2 linked regions of the Bradyrhizobium diazoefficiens genome follow. Each later gene encodes a partner of the first gene's protein in a complex. Links are inferred from orthologs where the notes say so. Each region holds a gene or a part of one and is shown on either strand. Other genes may lie near its edges.

What was found.
Region 2: the proteins of ccmB (region 1) and ccmE are in contact, whole or in part, in a solved structure (PDB 8CE8), measured with the Escherichia coli proteins. The link is inferred for Bradyrhizobium diazoefficiens from one-to-one orthologs.

The regions. Positions count from the first base shown.
Region 1 is NZ_JAENXS010000001.1:2,391,687-2,401,346, forward strand. The notes cover bases 4,310-7,160. They hold ccmB (heme exporter protein CcmB), read right to left. Parts: upstream 6,144-7,160; coding sequence 5,475-6,143; downstream 4,310-5,474. Other genes in these bases: JJE66_RS11310 (DsbE family thiol:disulfide interchange protein), read right to left, coding at 4,310-4,421; ccmD (heme exporter protein CcmD), read right to left, coding at 4,418-4,603; JJE66_RS11320 (heme ABC transporter permease), read right to left, coding at 4,600-5,385; ccmA (heme ABC exporter ATP-binding protein CcmA), read right to left, coding at 6,208-6,810; acnA (aconitate hydratase AcnA), read left to right, coding at 7,053-7,160. Outside these bases: tRNA (N(6)-L-threonylcarbamoyladenosine(37)-C(2))-methylthiotransferase MtaB, read left to right, coding at 1-124; JJE66_RS11290 (DUF2336 domain-containing protein), read right to left, coding at 132-1,241; JJE66_RS11295 (RluA family pseudouridine synthase), read right to left, coding at 1,419-2,120; signal recognition particle-docking protein FtsY, read left to right, coding at 2,181-3,128; JJE66_RS11305 (septation protein A), read left to right, coding at 3,131-3,733; more of JJE66_RS11310, read right to left, coding at 3,837-4,309; more of acnA, read left to right, coding at 7,161-9,660. UniProt on the Escherichia coli protein: Required for the export of heme to the periplasm for the biogenesis of c-type cytochromes.
Region 2 is NZ_JAENXS010000002.1:1,579,565-1,589,213, forward strand. The notes cover bases 3,611-6,450. They hold ccmE (cytochrome c maturation protein CcmE), read right to left. Parts: upstream 5,384-6,450; coding sequence 4,838-5,383; downstream 3,611-4,837. Other genes in these bases: JJE66_RS24425 (heme lyase CcmF/NrfE family subunit), read right to left, coding at 3,611-4,841; ccmI (c-type cytochrome biogenesis protein CcmI), read right to left, coding at 5,421-6,450. Also shown: JJE66_RS24410 (response regulator transcription factor), read right to left, coding at 1-263; JJE66_RS24415 (Do family serine endopeptidase), read right to left, coding at 566-2,143; JJE66_RS24420 (cytochrome c-type biogenesis protein), read right to left, coding at 2,372-2,854; more of JJE66_RS24425, read right to left, coding at 2,859-3,610; more of ccmI, read right to left, coding at 6,451-6,536; JJE66_RS24440 (hypothetical protein), read right to left, coding at 6,668-6,937; JJE66_RS24445 (hypothetical protein), read right to left, coding at 7,037-8,440; JJE66_RS24450 (sensor histidine kinase), read right to left, coding at 8,590-9,649. UniProt on the Escherichia coli protein: Heme chaperone required for the biogenesis of c-type cytochromes. Transiently binds heme delivered by CcmC and transfers the heme to apo-cytochromes in a process facilitated by CcmF and CcmH.

The sequences.
Region 1 (9,660 bases):
GATCGAGAGCGAGGGGCAGGGGCGCACGGAGCACTATCTGCCGGTGGCGGTTGCGGGCGCGAGCGTCGGCAGCATCGTGCCGCTCAGGATCGCCGGCAACGATGGCGAACGGCTAACGACATAATCCGCCGCTACGACGCCCGCACCTGCCAGAACCGCAGCGTGCGCCGCGCATTCTCCGGCGTCATGCGCGCAAAATTGCTTTGCGCCCGGACAAGATCGGCCGGCTTCATCGCGCCGGTCGCAAAGCGGCTTTCGAGCACCGCGGCCGTGGTTTCCCATCTCAGCTGTGCCGCCTTGCAGGGCACCAGCAAGCCGTCTTCGCGCAGGCTCTGCATCAGCGGGCGAATGACTTCGACCGTTGAGCCGGATAACGCCGCCAAGGCGGCCACGGACTCCTCATAACGCCGCTGCCTGGCGAAGCCGAGCAGCGTCGCCTCGTTGAGCTGGCCGGATGCCTTGAGATTTGCGATCGCCCGCTTGGCGCCCTCGAAATCGCGGACGCCCGACATCTCGCGCTCGACGCCGACGGTGACAGCGGCGATCGCGCTGTGGATCTCCTCGAACAGATCCGGTGGCGCGCGCGACAACAGCCGCGTGCGAACCACATCCGTCGCCGAGCGCAGCAATTGCCGGCGCAGCTCCGATGGGAGGTCGAGGCGAACGCCCACGCTGACCGCGAGTTCGGGATCGGACTCGGCCTGCCCGACAATGACGGCAAATCCGTTACCCGAGAGGCGCGCGCCGGGATTGCCGGCAAGGCGGCGGCTGACGCTGGGATAGCGGCGCGCCAGCAACGCGTCGGTGACAATTTCCTTCAGCCACCAGCGGCCCGCGACCGCAAGCAGATGCGGCTCGCCCTTGGTCGAGGCGATCTTTACCAGTTCGCCCTCGTCGAGGCGGGCGGATTCCTGCAGCACGGGACCGGCGATGCGGATCTCGTCATTGTTGGCGAGGCGGCGGATCACGGAGGGCGGTGCTTGCGCGATCGGTGCGAGCTGGGCGCTGATTTCGGCCAGTGCGACGCGCGCACCCATGTCGGCGATGGCGCGCAGCTCGATGGTGCCGATCAGGCGCTCGAGCACGTCGTCGAACAGCGCGATCTGCTCGTCGTCAAAACTTCCGGCCGAGGACAGGAACAGGTCGGTGACGCGCCGGGCCGTTTCGAGGCCCTTTTCCGCCGAGCCTATCCGAATGGCGGATTCGACCTCGTCGATAATCGATAGTTCGGCCGTGGACATGACGCGTTGCTCGTCCTGAGCGGATGGGAGGCTTGTTCTAAGCAACCGCTATCATTAGAGACGAGCACTGAAGGTTTCGTAAACTATGGCCCTGAGCGTGTTGAGATCAGGTTCAATTGCGGCAGCGCCTTCGGCGCGACCGCTCCCGCGAGCGGGAGAGGTGAACGACAGCGGCACCTATTCCCCATTCCAGCCGCAGGCGCGGAGCTTCTCGTGCATGTGGAGCGGGGCCGGCGCCACCACGCGGATCGGCTCCTTGTTCCGAGAGATCGGCACCACGATCTCGCGGGAATGCAGGTGCAACCGCGGTTCGCCGAAGCGCGGCCCGTTGCCGTAAATGTTATCGCCGAAAATCGGCCATCCCGTCGCTGACGAATGCACCCGCAATTGATGGGTCCGGCCGGTCACCGGTTCCATGGCCAGCCAGGTCAGCCCGTCGCCCCGGCCCATCACCTTCCAGTTGGTGATCGCCTTTTGCCCCTCCGGGTCGGGCTTCTGCCACCAGCCGCGTTCGGCGTTGAGCCGGCCGAGCGGCATGTCGATGGTGCCTTCGTCCTCGGCCGGGCCGCCCTCGACCACGGTCCAGTAGGTCTTGCCGATCTTGCCATGCTTGAAGAGGAGGCCGAGCGAGGCGGTGGCTTTCCGATGGCGGCCGAGCACGAGGCAGCCGGAGGTGTCCTTGTCCAGCCGGTGGGCCAGCACCGGCGGCCGCGGCAGGCCGAAGCAGAGCGCGTCGAACGAGGTTTCCAGATTGGCGCCTCCCTTGGGGCCGCGATGCACCGGCAGGCCGCACGGCTTGTCGATGATCAGCATCAGCCCGTCGCGATGAAGCACGCGCGACTGGATCTCCTCGGCGGTCAATTCGGGAACATCGAGCAATTGCAAGACTTTCGTTCAAGACTTTCGTTTACGGGCCGGAACGGCTAACACACCGCCATCATGAACGATACCACCTCCGAGACCCCCAAGCTGAGCTGGTGGCGCCGGCTGTCCAACGGGCTGAAGCGTACCTCGTCCTCGCTCGGGACTGCGGTCGCCGACCTCGTCACCAAGCGCAAGCTCGACCGCGCCATGCTCGACGACATCGAGGATGTGCTGCTGCGTGCCGATCTCGGTACCTCGGTCGCGGTGCGGATCGCCGACGCCGTCGGCACGGGACGCTATGACAAGGCGATCTCGGCTGACGAGGTCAAGCACGTGGTCGCGACCGAGGTCGAGAAGGTGCTGGCGCCGGTCGCGAAGCCGCTCGAGATCGACGCCGCTCATAAGCCGTTCGTCATCCTCGTGGTCGGGGTCAACGGCTCCGGCAAGACCACCACCATCGGCAAGCTCTCGCAAAAATTCGCCTCAGAAGGCCGCAAGGTGATGCTGGCGGCCGGCGACACGTTTCGCGCAGCGGCCATCGAGCAGCTCAAGGTCTGGGGCGAGCGCACGAAGACGCCGGTGATCGCCGGCACGCAGGGGTCCGACTCGGCGAGCCTTGCTTTCAACGCGCTGACGGCGGCGAAAGAGCAGGCCATCGACGTGCTCCTGATCGACACCGCCGGCCGGCTGCAGAACAAGGCCGAGCTGATGAACGAGCTCGAGAAGGTCGTGCGCGTGATCCGAAAGGTGGACGTTTCGGCGCCGCACGCGGTGTTACTCGTGCTCGACGCCACCGTCGGCCAGAACGCCCTGTCGCAGGTCGAGGCCTTTCATCGCACCGCAGGGGTCACCGGCCTCGTGATGACCAAGCTCGACGGCACCGCCCGCGGCGGCATCCTGGTGGCGCTCGCGGAGAAATTCAAACTGCCGGTGCATTTCATCGGCGTCGGCGAAGGCGTCGACGATCTCGCGCCCTTCACCGCGCGCGACTTCGCCCGCGCGATTGCCGGAATCGAAAGTTGAGTATGGACAAGACCCAGCCGCACCCGCTGTTCAAGCTTGCAACCGAACTCGGTCCACTGCTCGTGTTCTTCTTCGTGAATGCGAAGTTCAATCTGTTCGCCGCGACCGGCGCCTTCATGGTCGCGATCGTGGCGGCGATGATCGCCTCCTATGTGGTGACGCGCCACATCCCGATCATGGCGATCGTGACCGGCGTCATCGTGCTGGTGTTCGGCACGCTGACCCTGGTTCTGCACGACGAGACCTTCATCAAGGTCAAGCCGACCATCATCTACGGCCTGTTCGCCGCGATTCTCGGCGGCGGCCTGTTGTTCGGCCGCTCCTTCATCGCCGTCATGTTCGACCAGATGTTCAATCTGACCCCGCAGGGCTGGCGCATCCTGACGCTGCGCTGGGCGCTGTTCTTCGCTGGCATGGCGGTGCTGAACGAGATCGTCTGGCGCACCCAGAGCACGGATTTCTGGGTGAACTTCAAGGTGTTCGGCGTGACGCCGCTGACCATGATCTTCGCCATCGCCCAGATGCCGCTGACCAAGCGCTATGGTGTCGAGCCGGTGTCGCTGGAGACCAGCGAGGCCGAGGCGGGGGACGTGCGGAAGGGCTGATTTTTCTCAGTTCGTCATTGCGAGCGAAGCGAAGCAATCCAAGCTGTCTCAGCGGACGGATTCTGGATTGCTTCGTCGCAAGGGCTCCTCGCAATGACGAGGATCACTTCAACGCCTTCTCCATCTCCGGCAGCAGCACGCTCCGGTAATTATCTGGCGTGATCGGGCCGACCAGCTTGTAGACGATGGTGCCTTCGCGGTCGACGACAAACGTCTCCGGCACGCCATAGACACCCCACTCGATCGAGGCGCGGCCGTTGGCATCCAGGCCGACGCGACCGAACGGGTTGCCGTAGCGCCCCAGGAAGCGGCGGGCGTTGTCGGGCGCATCCTTGTAATTGATGCCGACGAGCTGGAAACGCTTGTCCTTGGCGAGCTCCGTCAGCAGCGGCGCCTCGTCGTGACACGGCACGCACCAGGAGGCCCAGACGTTGACGAGGCTGACCTTGCCCTTGAAGGCAGCCGGGTCGAGGCCCGGGATTTGTGCGCTGTCGGCCTGCAATCCTTCGAGCGGCGGCAGCGTGGTTTGCGGCGCGGGCCGGCCGATCAGCGCGGAGGGAATCCGCGAGGGATCGCCGCTACCGAGCCGGAACCAGAACAGCACGGCCAGTCCGATGAAGGCGAGCAGCGGCAGTACCATCAGGAAGGTGCGGCGCTGCGGGGTCGCGGAGGTCGATTGATCGCTCATGGTGTGTCCACGGCACTGCGGCCCGAGCGGCGGGTGACGCCGCTGCGCTCGAGCTCGCGCAAACGCTCCGTCTGGTTGCGATAATCGACGATCACCCAGCCGATCAGGAGCGCGACCACGATGGCTACTGCAACGTAAGATGTCACGATGAAGGATGCATAAGGACCGAGCGACATGATCATGCGGTTCCTTTTGACGCGTTTTCTTGACGCGAACCGGTACCCACTTCGCTCGAAAACGCGACGCGGCTCGCCTGCATCATTTGCAGCGAGCGCACGCGCCGGCGCAAAATCTCGTTGCGCATCGCCGCGATGTGCAGCGTGACGAACAGCAGCGTGAATGCGACCGCCATCACCAGCAGCGGAATCAGGAACGCCTTATCGAGCGTCGATCCGCCCATGCGCATCACCGAGGCCGGTTGGTGCAGCGTGTTCCACCAATCGACGGAGAATTTGATGATCGGCAGATTGATCGCGCCGACCAGCGTCAGCACCGCGGCGGCGCGCGCCGCGCGCGAGGGATCCTCGACCGCGCGCCACAGCGCCATCAGGCCGAGATACATCAGGAAAAGGATCAGCACCGAGGTCAGGCGCGCGTCCCATTCCCAATAGGTGCCCCACATCGGCCGGCCCCACAGCGAGCCCGTGAGCAGCGCCAGGAAGGTGAAGGCTGCGCCGATCGGTGCGGCCGCCTTGGCGGCGACGTCGGCGAGCGGATGCCGCCACACCAGCGTGCCGAGCGAGGCGATGCTCATCACGCCCCAGACGAACATCGACAGCCAGGCATTGGGCACGTGGATGAACATGATCTTCACCGTCGCGCCCTGCTGATAATCGTCGGGCGCGTACGCGGATTGATAGAGGCCGATCGTGAGCAGGATGACGGTCGCAGCCGCAAGCCACGGCAGCACCCGCGCGCTCAACGCAAGGAACCTTGTGGGGTTGGCGAGGTCGATCAGCGTCATGGTATCCTGATAATCACAGCTCAGCGCTCACGCAATCAGCATGAAAGCGCGCAGCGAAAGTTGATCGGGGTCAAGGCAGCCGGCCCATTTCAGTCCAGTCCATGTTTCAGGCTCGCCGCCGCCGCGAACGGGCCGATCACCATGCTGACCAGCGACAGCGCGCAAAGGATCGAGAACGGCGCGCCGAATGACGACGGCTCCGTGATCGCGGCCTGCGAGGCCGCAACCCCGAAAATCAGCACGGGGATCGACAACGGCAGCACCAGCACCGCCATCAGCAGTCCGCCCCGGTGAAGGGTCACCGCCAGCGCGGCGCCGATCATGCCGGTGAAGGTCAGGGCGGGGGTGCCGGCGAGCAGCGTCAGCGCCACCGCAGCCGTGGCGACCATGTCGAGGTTGAGCAGCAGGCCGAGCACGGGGGTTGCGACGATCAGCGGCAGGCCCGCGGCCAGCCAATGCGCCAGCGCCTTGGCGGCGCAGGCCAGTTCCAGCGGCGTCCGGCTCATCGTGATCAGGTCGAGCGAGCCGTCCTCATGATCGGCCATGAACAGCCGGTCCAGCGTCAGCAGGCTGGCCAGCAGCGCGCCGAGCCACAGGATCGCCGGCCCCAATCGCGCGAGCTGCGCCAGGTCCGGTCCCACCGCGAACGGCATCAGCACCACCACGGTCAGAAAAAACAGCACCCCGATCAGCGCCCCGCCGCCGACGCGGAGCGCGATCCGGATGTCCCGGCGGATGAGGGCGGACCAGGCGGTCATGGGGCGGCTCCGACAGGCGCGAAGGCGGCGCCCGGCCGATTGGAAAACTGAGGGTCCATCCACTTCATGCTGTCCCCCCGATCCGCAGCTCTCGCGATTCGATCCCGAGCGGCATGTGGGTGGCGGCCATGATCAGGCCGCCGCGCGCCAGATGGTCGCGCATCAGCGCGCCGAACATGTCCTGACCGGCCACATCCAGCGCATTGGTTGGCTCGTCCAGCAGCCAGACCGGGCGGCGAACCGTCAGCAGCCGGGCCAGCGACAGCCGGCGGCGCTGGCCGGCGGACAGGAAGGCCGCGGGAAGATCGGTGGCGTGGTCGAGGCCGACGGCCGCGAGGCTTGCCACCGCGTCAAAACGCTCTCCGCCCAGAAAATTGGCCCAGAATGACAGGTTTTCCGCCACGCTCAGCGCCGGTTTCAGCGCATCGCGGTGGCCGAGATAGTGGCATTGCTCGGGCAGCGTCAGCTCGGCATCGCCCCCGTCGAGCGCGATTGTGCCGCCAGCCGGAATGAGCAGACCTGCGACCAGCCGCAGCAGCGAGGTCTTGCCCGATCCGTTGCGCCCCACGACCGCCACGGCTTCGCCGGAGGCTGCCTCGAAATCGAGCCCGGAAAACACCTCGCGGCCGCCCCGCACGCAAATCACCCCGCGTCCGCACAGCTGCATCTGACCTCGGTCCAACCCGTTCAAAGCCGGGCCTCAGGAATTCTTGGGGTAGCGCATCAGAATTTTTGGCTCGCGACTTGCTGGGTTCGATTGTGGCTGTGGCGGCGCGGTTAGAAAGCTTCTATAAGCCCGGAACTACTTGATGCAGCAACTCAACCTGCCCCTGCAAGCGACCCAGCCTGCTACGCTGACGGTGTTAAAATACCCCTTGCCGGGTATAACTAACAATTGGGATTTCCTACATGACCTCGCTCGACAGCTTCAAATGCAAAAAGACCCTCAAGGTCGGCGCCAAGACCTATGTCTATTACAGCCTGCCCACGGCCGAGAAGAATGGTCTGAAGGGAATTTCGAAACTTCCCTATTCGATGAAGGTCCTGCTCGAGAACCTTCTCCGCAACGAGGACGGCCGCACGGTCAAGAAGGAAGACATCGTCGCAGTGTCGAAATGGCTGCGCAAGAGGTCGCTGGAACATGAGATCGCGTTCCGCCCGGCGCGCGTGCTGATGCAGGATTTTACCGGCGTGCCGGCCGTGGTCGATCTCGCCGCGATGCGCAACGCCATGCAGAAGCTCGGCGGCGATGCCGAGAAGATCAACCCGCTGGTCCCCGTCGATCTCGTCATCGACCACTCCGTGATCGTGAACTTCTTCGGTGACAACAAGGCCTTCGGCAAGAACGTCACCGAAGAGTACAAGCAGAACCAGGAGCGCTACGAGTTCCTGAAGTGGGGCCAGAAGGCGTTCTCGAATTTCTCCGTCGTGCCGCCCGGCACCGGCATCTGCCATCAGGTCAATCTCGAATATCTCTCCCAGACGGTCTGGACCAAGAAGGAGAAGATGACGGTCGGCAAGAAGACCGGCACCTTCGAGGTCGCCTATCCCGACTCGCTCGTCGGCACCGATTCCCACACCACCATGGTCAACGGTCTGGCCGTGCTCGGCTGGGGAGTCGGCGGCATCGAGGCGGAAGCCTGCATGCTCGGCCAGCCGCTGTCCATGCTGCTGCCCACCGTCGTCGGCTTCAAGCTGAAGGGCCAGCTCAAGGAAGGCGTCACCGCCACCGACCTCGTGCTGACCGTGACGCAGATGCTGCGCAAGCTCGGCGTGGTCGGCAAGTTCGTCGAGTTCTTCGGCCCCGGCCTCGACAATCTCTCGGTCGCGGACAAGGCGACCATCGGCAACATGGCGCCCGAATACGGCGCGACCTGCGGCTTCTTTCCAGTCGATGCGGCCACTATCGACTATCTGAAGACGTCAGGCCGCAAGGCCCACCGCGTCGCGCTGGTGGCGGCCTATGCCAAGGCGCAGGGCCTGTTCCGCACGGCCAAATCGGCTGATCCCGTGTTCACGGAAACGCTGACGCTCGACCTCGCCGACGTCGTGCCGTCGATGGCCGGTCCGAAGCGTCCCGAAGGCCGTATCGCGCTGCCGTCGGTCGCCGAAGGCTTCTCGCTTGCGCTCGGCACCGAGTACAAGAAGACCGAGGCGCCGACGAAGCGTTTTGCCGTCGAAGGCAAGAACTTCGAGATCGGTCATGGCGACGTCGTCATCGCCGCCATCACCTCCTGCACCAACACCTCGAACCCGAGCGTTCTGATCGGCGCCGGGCTCCTTGCCCGTAACGCTGCTGCGAAGGGCCTGAAGGCAAAACCGTGGGTGAAGACCTCGCTCGCGCCGGGCAGCCAGGTGGTTGCGGGCTATCTCGCCGATTCCGGTCTCCAGGCCGATCTCGACAAGGTCGGCTTCAACCTGGTCGGCTTCGGCTGCACCACCTGCATCGGCAATTCCGGTCCGCTGCCGGAAGAGATCTCGAAGTCGATCAACGACAACGGCATCGTCGCCGCGGCCGTGCTGTCCGGTAACCGCAACTTCGAAGGCCGCGTATCCCCGGACGTGCAGGCGAACTATCTCGCTTCGCCGCCGCTGGTCGTCGCGCATGCGCTCGCCGGCAGCGTGACCAAGAACCTCGCCGTCGAGCCGCTCGGCGAAGGCAAGGATGGCAAGCCGGTGTACCTGAAGGACATCTGGCCGACGACGAAGGAAATCAACGCCTTCATGAAGAAGTTCGTGACCGCGGCGATCTTCAAGAAGAAGTATGCCGACGTGTTCAAGGGCGACACCAACTGGCGCAAGATCAAGACGGTCGAGAGCGAGACCTATCGCTGGAACATGAGCTCGACCTATGTGCAGAACCCGCCCTATTTCGACGGCATGAAGAAGGAGCCGGAGCCGGTCACCGACATCGTCGAGGCGCGCATCCTCGCCATGTTCGGCGACAAGATCACCACCGACCACATCTCCCCGGCCGGGTCGATCAAGCTCACCTCGCCCGCTGGCAAATATCTCAGCGAGCACCAGGTGCGTCCTGCCGACTTCAACCAGTACGGCACGCGTCGCGGCAACCATGAAGTGATGATGCGCGGCACCTTCGCCAACATCCGCATCAAGAACTTCATGCTCAAGGGCGCGGATGGAAATATCCCTGAAGGTGGTCTCACCAAGCACTGGCCCGACGGCGAGCAGATGTCGATCTACGACGCCGCGATGAAGTACCAGCAGGAGCAGGTACCGCTGGTGGTGTTCGCCGGCGCCGAATACGGCAACGGCTCCTCGCGCGACTGGGCTGCGAAGGGCACCCGCCTGCTCGGCGTGCGCGCCGTGATCTGCCAGAGCTTCGAACGCATCCACCGCTCCAACCTGGTCGGCATGGGCGTGCTGCCGCTGACCTTCGAGGACGGCACCTCCTGGTCGTCGCTCGGTCTGAAGGGCGACGAGAAGGTCACGCTGCGTGGCCTCGTCGGTGATCTGAAGCCCCGCCAGAAGCTGACCGCGGAAATCGTCTCCGGCG
Region 2 (9,649 bases), on another replicon or contig:
ATGCGGTCATCGACCTGTCCGAGCGCGGAGAGAATCAGCACCGGCGTCGAATCGTCCTTGTCGCGGAGCGCGCCGATCAGCGCCAGCCCGTCGCGCTTGGGCAGCATGCGGTCGACCACCAGCACGTCGTAATCGCCGCTCTCGGCCATGGAAAGGCCTTCCTCGCCGTCGCTGGCGTGGTCGGCAATGTGACCGACCTCGCGAAACGCCTTCACGAGATAATCGGCGGATTCGCGGTCGTCTTCGATGATGAGGAGGCGCATCGTGCGGTCGGCGGCGGTCAAGGAGGTCAACCCTTCTATCAACATGGCGCGGGCAGCAATCGCATGCAAGCCGAGCGGGAGATTCTTAGGCCGATAAACATTGGGCCGACAAAGAAAGGCGGGCGGTGAAGCTGGGGGGACCTCACCGCCCTAGGCCTTCCGACGGAGGGGGGCGTAATTCCACCGGAAGGTAGCTGTGGGGAGCGAACGTTACGCTGCTCCCCGGAAGGGCGTCGGCGGCGGGGGCGACTGATGCCGGTGACACCCTTCATCTCGTCAGTTTCCCGAGGCCTAGCCCTTGCCTAACCCTTGGCGATGGGCACGGCGACGAAGCGCGACTGGCCGCCGCTCTTCACGCGCATCAGGACGCTGTTCTTGTTGTCGGTCCGCGCCGCGGTGATGGCGTCGCGGACTTCGCCGGCGGTGCTCACGCTCTTGCCGCCGACTTCGAGAATCACGTCGCCTTCCTTGAAGCCGCGTTCGGCCGCAGCACTCTTCGGATCGACCTCGGTGACCACGACGCCGTCCTTGCCGGCGCCGGCCACGGAGTTAGCAGGCGCAACCGTCATGCCGAGCTTCGGCACATCGGTGCCCTTGTTCACACCCTTGCCGCTGTCGTTATCGGTGTCGGCCTTGGCCTCGACCGTGTTCGGCAACTGGCCAAGCGTCATGTTCACGACCTTGTCCTGGCCCTTGTGCAGCACGTTAAGCTTCACGGTGGCGCCAGGCGCCATGCCGCCGATGGTGCGGGCAAGCTCACGGGCGTCCTTGACGGATTCGCCGTTGACCGACGTGATGACGTCGCCGGATTCGATGCCGGCCTTGGCCGCCGGACCGTCCTTCTGCGGCTCGGCCACCAGCGCGCCTTCGGCCTTCTTCATGCCGAGGCTGTCGGCGATGTCGGCCGTGACGGGCTGGATCTGCACGCCGATCCAGCCGCGGCTGACCGAACCCTTGTCCTTGAGTTGGGCGACCACACTCTTCACGGTGTTGGCGGGGATCGAGAACGCGATGCCGACGCTGCCGCCGGAGGGCGAATAGATCGCGGTGTTGACGCCCATCACCTCGCCGTCGGTATTGAAGGCCGGACCGCCGGAATTGCCCTTGTTCACGGGCGCGTCGATCTGGATGAAATCGTCATACGGGCCGTTGCCGATGTCGCGGCCGCTGGCCGAGACGATGCCGGCGGTCACGGTGCCGCCGAGACCGAAGGGGTTGCCGACCGCGAGCACCCAGTCGCCGATCCGCGGCTTGCCGTCGGCAAGCTTGGCGAACGGGAAGTTGGAGCCGCCCTCGACCTTGATTAGAGCGAGATCGGTGCGCTGGTCGGTGCCGATCACCTTGGCACTGTAGGTCTTGCCTTCGTCGGTCGTGACCTCGACCTTGTCGGCACCGTCGACCACGTGGTTGTTGGTCACGGCATAGCCGTCGGCCGAGATGAAGAAGCCGGAGCCCTGGCCCTGCACGATGCGGCCACGACCGCCCTTCAGGCCCGGGAATCCATCCGGACCGCCGAAGCGGCGGAAGAAGCGCTCCATCGGCGAACCCGGCTGGAACGGCGAGGCGGAATCATCGCCGTCGTCGTTGCTCGCAACCTTCTCCTTGATGTTGACCTTCACCGAGATCACCGAGGGCTTCACCCGCTCGACGATGTCGGCGAAACCGATCGGGCGCTCGACCTTGCGGACCTCGTTGTTGACCTGGGCATGCGCCGGGCTCGAGAACAGGTCGGCGGGCGACGTCGACGGACTGAAGCCGTGGACGGCAATGCCGAGACCGGCGACGACCGAGGCCATCAGCGCGATTCTGCGGGCGGAAAACACGGAACGGCGCGGCTGCCGGTAGGACGGAAGATTCGTGAGATCGGGACGGTCGGTCATGCAGGGTGTCTCCAGGGCCTTGAAATCCATTTGGTGCCTGATGACGGCACCTTACGGACCTGAAGATGGGGACTTCCGCCTTACCGCGCGCTGGCTGGGGGGTTAAACTTTTGTAATGAAGGGCGCGAGCCGATGCGGCCGTTTACCGCAGGCGAAAAGGCGCGGTGTTACAGGAACTTAATAGAGTTCCAGCGACCGCCTCAAAGCGTCGAGCGGCGCCCTGCGAAGCTAGCGCGATGGGGTGGCGTCGTCGGATATCAGTGCCGCTAGCCGCGCCTCTTCGTCCGGCGTGAGCGGCGGCGCAGCCAGGTCTGCACCACTCCGCGCGCGGCGGTTTTGCCGCCACAGCGCAAAGCCGCCCCCAGCGAGCAAAAGCGGCGCGAGCAGCCACAACAGCAAGGTCTGGCGTTCGAAGCGCGGCTTCAGCAGCACGAACTCGCCGTAACGCGCGACCAGGAAATCGAGCACCTGTGAATTGCTGTCGCCCGCCGCGATCCGCTCGCGCACCAGGAGCCGCAGGTCGCGCGCGAGCGGCGCGTCGGAATCGTCGATCGACTGGTTCTGGCAGACCATGCAGCGCAGCTCGCGCGACAATTCGCGCGCACGGGCTTCCTTCACGGGATCCGCCATGATCTCGTCGGGCTGCACGGCGTGCACCGCGGGCACGGCCAACAGCATGAGCGCAACGATCGCGGCCATCATCCGGCGCATTGGATCACTCCGCCGGTTGCAGGCGCTGCTTGGCCCGCGCCGGTTTCGGCGCACCGACCCGCAGGCGCCGGTCGGACAGCGACAGCATGCCTCCGAACGCCATCAGCACCGGTCCCCACCAGATCAACAGCACCAGCGGCTTGTGATAGATGCGCACGGCGATGGCGCCTTCGGCGGTGACGTCGCCGAGCGAGATGTAGAGCTGGCTCGCACCGCGGGTCAAAAGCGCAGCCTCAGTGGTGGAGGAGCCGCGCGTGGTGAAGCTGCGCTTCGACGGCGTCATGACACTGAGAGCGTTGCCATCGCGGCTGACGTTGAATTGCGCGATCATTTCGCGGTAGTTCGGCCCCTGGCGCTCCAGCAGGCCGTCGAGCTTCAGATCATATCCGGCGACCTGCGCAACGTCGTTCGGCTTCATCGTCGCGATATATTCGCTGTTCCAGGTGGTCTCGCAGACGATCCCGATCAGCGCGATGCCGAGACCGGCATGCGCGAACACGCTGCCCCATGCCGAGCGCGGCAAGCCGCGGGCGCGATGCAGCGTCGTTGCGAACGGCAGGCGAAACAGGCCGGTCCTTTCGGCCAGATCCGTCATCGCCCCCGCGATGACGAAAACTCCAAGCCCGATCGCCAACGGCGCCAGCGCACTGCCGCCACGCGTCCACGCCCAGACGATGGCGATCACGACGAGGCCGGCGACGCCCGCCGTCAGCAGGCGCTGGGTGACACCGAGCAGATCGCCGCGCTTCCACGACAGCATCGGCCCGAACGGCACGGCGAGCAGCAGCAGAACGAACAGCGGAACGAAGCTGAGATTATAGAACGGTGCCCCGACCGACATCTTGAAGTCGGCCAGCACTTCCATCGCCAGCGGATAAAGCGTTCCGAACAGCACGACCGCGCAGGCCACCGTCAGCAGCAGATTGTTCAGCACCAGCGCGCCCTCGCGCGAGATTGGCGCAAACAGACCGCCTTGCTTCAACGACGTCGCGCGGCCCGCGAACAGCGACAGGCTGCCACCGATGAACAGGCAGAGGATCAGGAGGATGAACACGCCGCGGGTCGGATCGTTGGCGAAGGCGTGCACGGAGGTGATGACGCCCGATCGCACCAGGAAGGTGCCGAGCAGCGACAGCGAGAAGGTCAGGATCGAAAGAAGGATGGTCCAGACCTTCAGCGCGTTGCGCTTCTCCATCACCAGCGCCGAATGCAGCAGCGCCGTGCCGGCGAGCCACGGCATCAGCGAGGCGTTCTCGACCGGGTCCCAGAACCACCAGCCGCCCCAGCCGAGCTCGTAATAGGCCCAGTACGAGCCCATCGCGATGCCCAGCGTCAGGAATATCCAGGCGACCAGCGTCCACGGCCGCACCCAGCGCGCCCAGGCGGCATCGATCCGCCCCTCGAGCAGCGCGGCGATCGCGAAGGAGAACGAGATCGAGAAGCCGACATAGCCGAGATAGAGCATCGGCGGATGCACGGCGAGACCGATGTCCTGAAGCACCGGATTGAGATCGCGTCCCTCGATCGGCGGATTGACGATGCGCAGGAACGGATTCGAGGTCATCAGGATGAAGAGGTAGAAGGCGCTGGCAATCCAGGCCTGAACTGCGAGCACATGCGCACGCAACGACAGCGGCAGATTGTTGCCGAAGGCGGCAACGAGCCCGCCGAACAGCGCCAGGATCGACACCCACAGCAGCATCGAGCCTTCATGGTTTCCCCACACGCCGGTGATCTTGTAGATCAACGGCTTCATGGAGTGGGAATTCTCGTAGACATTGGCGACGGAGAAATCCGAGTTCACGTGCAGCGTTACAAGCGCAAGGAACGAGGCGCCGACGAATAGAAGCTGTGCCAGCGCGGTGGAGCGCGCCACGTTCATCAGCGCGGGATCGCGCAAGCGTGCGCCGATCAGCGGCACAGACGATTGGATCAGCGCCAGCGCGAGCGCCAGCACCAGTGCGTAATGTCCGGCTTCCGCGATCACCGCACCGCTCCCTGCGAATTGCCCTGCGCCGTCGTCGCCGCCGGCTTGATGCCATCAGAAGCCTTGGCGTTTTCAGAAGCCTTGGCGTTTTCAGAAGCCTTGGCGCCGTAATCGTCCTTCCAATGCCCTTGCTTCTTCAGGGCATCGGCGACGTCCTTGGGCATGTAGGTCTCGTCGTGCTTGGCCAGCACGGTGTCGGCCCTGAATACGCCCTTGGCATCGAGCGCGCCTTCGGCGACGATGCCCTGCCCTTCACGGAACAGATCGGGCAGGATGCCCTTGTAGGCGACAGGCAGCTTGGCGCCGCCGTCGGCGACTTCAAACGTCACGGCGAGATTGTCGCCGCGCTGGAGCGAGCCCGGCTGCACCAGCCCGCCGAGGCGAAAGCGCTTGCCGGGCGGGACGTGCTTCTCGGCAACCATGGTCGGGGTCGAGAAGAACACGATGGAATCGCGCAAGGCGTTGAGCACCAGCGCGGCCGCGAGCGCGAGCACGGCGAGCGATCCGCCGATGATGGTCATCCGTCGCTGCTTGCGCGTCATGGCGTATCCATTCTCCGCTCGTCTCGTCCTATGTCCGTCATCCGTCAAGCCCGAGAGTCTTGAGGCCTTCGTTAAGCTGGCGCAGCCGCTCGGAATCCTTGGCGACCGCCTGACGGGCGTCGGTCGAGGCGCCCACCGCCTTGTCGCGGTCGCCCATCACCAGATAGGCGCGCACCAGACGCAGCCAACCCTCGACATCGTCGCCGTTCTGCTTGAGGCGCGTGGCGAGACGTTCGACCATGCTGCGGATCATCGCGTTGCGATCGCCGTCGTTCATCTCCTTGGACGCTGCGATCGTCTCGTCGGACAGGGCCGGCATCGTCACGCCGCCACCGCCGACCCGCGCGAGCGAGGTCTGCACCAGCGGCCGCCACGGCGCATCCGCGGGTGCTTTCGCCAGCAGCGCGCGCCAGATATTGGCCGCGTCACCGTTGCGGCCGTCCTGCTCGGCAGCGAGCCCGAGAAAATAGTTCGCCTTGGGATCGTCGGCATTGAGCGCATGCGCGCGTTCGAACTCGGTCTTGGCTTCCGCCGTCACCACGCCGCTGGCAGCGGCCGCGATCGCCTCGCCGAGATCGGAGCGCCGCTCCGCGCTCTCGCCGTTATAGGTGATCGAATTGCGATAGGCGCGCGCGGCCTCGTCGAAACGACCGAGCCGTTCCAGCACCGGCGCGAGCACATTCCAGCCGCGCCCGTCGGTCGGGTTCTTGTCCAGATGTTGCTGGACCTGCACCACGAGGTTCTCGAGCGATTGCCCCATGCCCGACCCGGACCCGCGCTCCCGCTGCGCCAGCGGGAAATCGCGGAGCGCAGGCGAGCCGAGTGGAACATAGATCGCGACCGCCACCAAAGGCAGGCCGACAAGCGCCAGCGCGGCGGCCGCGCGACGCCATTTCAGACTGGATGTCGGCGCGAGCGCGGACTCGCTGCCGGCTGCGGCGAGCAGCCTGCGGCTGATCTCGACGCGCGCGGCTTCGGCTTCCGGGGGCGCAATCAGCCCCGCGGCAAGGTCACGCTCGATCTCGGCCAGTTGGTCCTTGTAGACCGCGACTTCGCTGCCTTGATTGTCCGGGCGCCCGCCACGGCCGAGCGGCCAGAGCACGGCGAAAATCGCCGCGACCGTCATCAGCGCGAACACGAACCATAGCGTCATCTGGCAAGCTTCCGGCAGCGCGTGAGCCGCGCCCACAGGTGGCTTTACACCACGGCCGGACGATGCGGCAATTGACAATTGTCAATTTGGCGCGAGCGCACCCAGTCTCGAAATGGTGAAAATCCAACGGCTTAGCCGATCTCGAACTCCGCGCTTTGAGCGGCGTTCTCACCGTGCCCGTTGAAGGCCCTCAGGAAGTATGTTCCCGGCTCGATTGCATCGGGCAATCTGATGCGCAATGCGCCGACGGGAACAGGCGATGCAACCCTGGTGACCGTCTCAGGCAGTTGCCGGCCGCTTGCCTTCTCGACGAGCACCACCTTCGCGCCGACCATCAACCTTTGATATTTGGCAACAATGACGCGGTTTTCGATTTCGATGGAGCTGATAACGGGTTTCATGCGCCCACAGATAGAAATTCCAAAAGCTTGCACGGGACCGTAGGGCCCACGACCGGCATCGTCAACTACAAATTGTGATCACACAAAGATGCGCTTGGATCAGCTCGCGCGCGTCGATTTGCGCTCGCCCGTCGCCGCGTTCTCCGCGGCGCGGCTCATCAGCGAGGCGTAATCATCGCCAAACAGCACCTGGCAGAAGCGGATCGCAGCCTGCACCTGCTGCTGCCGGTAGGTACGGACCTTGTGATCGGCGGCGCGCAGCGACTGCACCAGCTGCTCGGTCGACCGCTCCACATATTGCTGGAGGTCGGAATAGGTGCGCAGCGTCACCTCGTTGATCGCAAGCTCGCTCGCGTAGTTGCGGCAGGTCGCGACGAAGTCGACCAGCGCGACGGTCTCCTCGACCTCGGTGCTGTCGATCCGCGCTCCGGGCGGAATGTCCTTCTCGGCGCGCTGGCGCAGGATGCGGCGGACGCGGCCGGGAACGCTGTCGATCTCCGATTGCAGCGCATTGGAGATGTCGGCCCGGATCGAGGTCAGCTGCTTGCCCCAGGGGGAATCGTTGCGCAGGTCGAGCTCGGTGCGCAGGCCGCGGACGCCGTCGTGCAGCGCCTTGAGATTGTCGGCGACGGTCTCGAAATGCCCGCGCTTGATGTCCATGCGCAAATTGGCGGCAACGCGGGCCAGATCGTGCAGGGCCATCGTGACGGCGGCGCCATAAGGCGTTGCCGCGACGCGGATCTCGTCGTCGGACGCGGCGATCTTGATGGCGAGGCGAATGATCTGCCACGGCGCGGTCATGCGCTGGACCACCACCGACAGCGCAAAGGGCAGCATCTGCGGGGTCTGGAGCACGGGAATGTTGAGCGCAGCGTTCACCGAGGCGATCTGGGGGTCGCCGAAGGCGCGCAGGAAGCGCGGCAGCTTTTCATTGAGCGTGCCGAGCGCCTCGCGAACCCCGAGCACGGCGCCGATCGAATAGAGATCCTCGATCACGTTGGGCGGGCCAACGCGGGCGAGCGCACGCGACTTGTCGCCGCCGCCGGGCCCCGTCAGCTCGAAGATGGCGTCTGCGGCTACCGCCTGAAGCTTTAGCGCCAGCGCCTCGACCTGCCCCGCACTGTCTGAAGCCGGCATGCGCGCCAGCGCCGCCTCGAATTCAGCCACCTTGTCCGGCGCACCGTCGCGTCCGAGCCATTGCCAGATCGGATGCAGCGAGGAGCGGCGGATCTGGCCGACCCGGATCGGGGCACCGGCTTCCACCAGGAACGGTTCCAGCACCTGGAACAGCAGCCGCGACAGATCGTCGGTCCGCGGCGGCACGGCCTCTTCAGCATCGGTCTTGCGCACGATCTTGCGCAACTGCTCGAGCACGAGGGTCGCGACGGCCGTATCCTGGCCACGCTCGAGCGCGCGCTCGAACTCCCGCATCAGCAGCGCCTGCGCCTGTGGCGGGAGCTGCGCGAGATATTCCCTCAGCCGCTCGATCGATGTCTGGCTCATGCGCCCGGGTAATGCACGGTAAAATGTCGGACGTGGGATGCGTCCGGCGCGATCATAGGTGGGTGCGCCTTAAGAAGCGGTTGAGGAAGTCGCTCCGAATACCTCGGGTTTCGCCCCGAAGCCAAAAATAAGTGTGCAGGATCAGAGGATTATATTCCGGGCAGCACCAGCTCGGCCCGCAGGCCCCCGATCGGCGCACTGCCGAGCGAGAGGCTGCCGCCATAGAGGGCGGCGAGATCGGTCACGATGGATAGCCCCAGCCCCGAGCCCGGCTTGGATTCGTCGAGTCGCTGACCGCGCCGGGAGACCTGGGCGCGCTCGGCCTCGGAGAGGCCGCGTCCGTCGTCATCGACGATGAGCCGCAGTCTGGGGCCTGCCCCCGCCTGCGGCGGTGCATCGACCAGGACCTCGATGAAGACGCGCGAGGCCGCCCATTTGCAGGCATTGTCGACGAGGTTGCCGACCATCTCCTCCAAATCCTGCCGCTCGCCCCGGAATTTTGCCGCCGGATCGGCCTTGGCCTCGACGGCGATACCGCGGTCGCGGTGGATCTTCTCCATGGTCCGCCGCAACGCTTCGATGGCGGGCGCAACCTCCGTCACGGTGCCGACGACCGAGATCCTCGCCGCGATGCGGGCGCGCTCCAGATGATGGGTGAGTTGGTCGCGCATCACGGCCGCCTGCTCCATCACCTTGGCCGCGAACGGATCAGCGGCGTGCGAGCCGGCTTCGTTGACGATCACCGAGAGCGGCGTCTTGATCGCATGCGCGAGATTGCCGACATGGGTGCGGGCCCGTTCGACGATCTCGCGATTAGCGTCGATCAGCGCGTTGGTCTCGCGCGCGAGCGGCGCAATCTCGACCGGGAATTCGCCCTCGAGCCGCTCCGCCCGCCCGGAGCGGATGTCGGCGATGGATTCCGAGATGCGCTTGAGCGGCGCAAGGCCGAAACGGACCTGGAACACGGTGGTCAGCAGCAGCACGATGCCGAGCGCTGTGAAGGTGCCGCCGAGATAGTAGTCGAAGCTCCGCGTCTCGTCGAAGATCTCGGTGTCGTCGCCGGCGACGCTGACCAGATATTTGCCGTCGGCGCCGAGATCGACGGGACGCTCGACCATGCGCAAATTCTGCCCTTCCGGCCCGTCGACATAAGCGAGGCGAATGCCGGCGGCGGTGAGCTCGGTGCCCTGGTCCTCCAGCTTCGGCAGC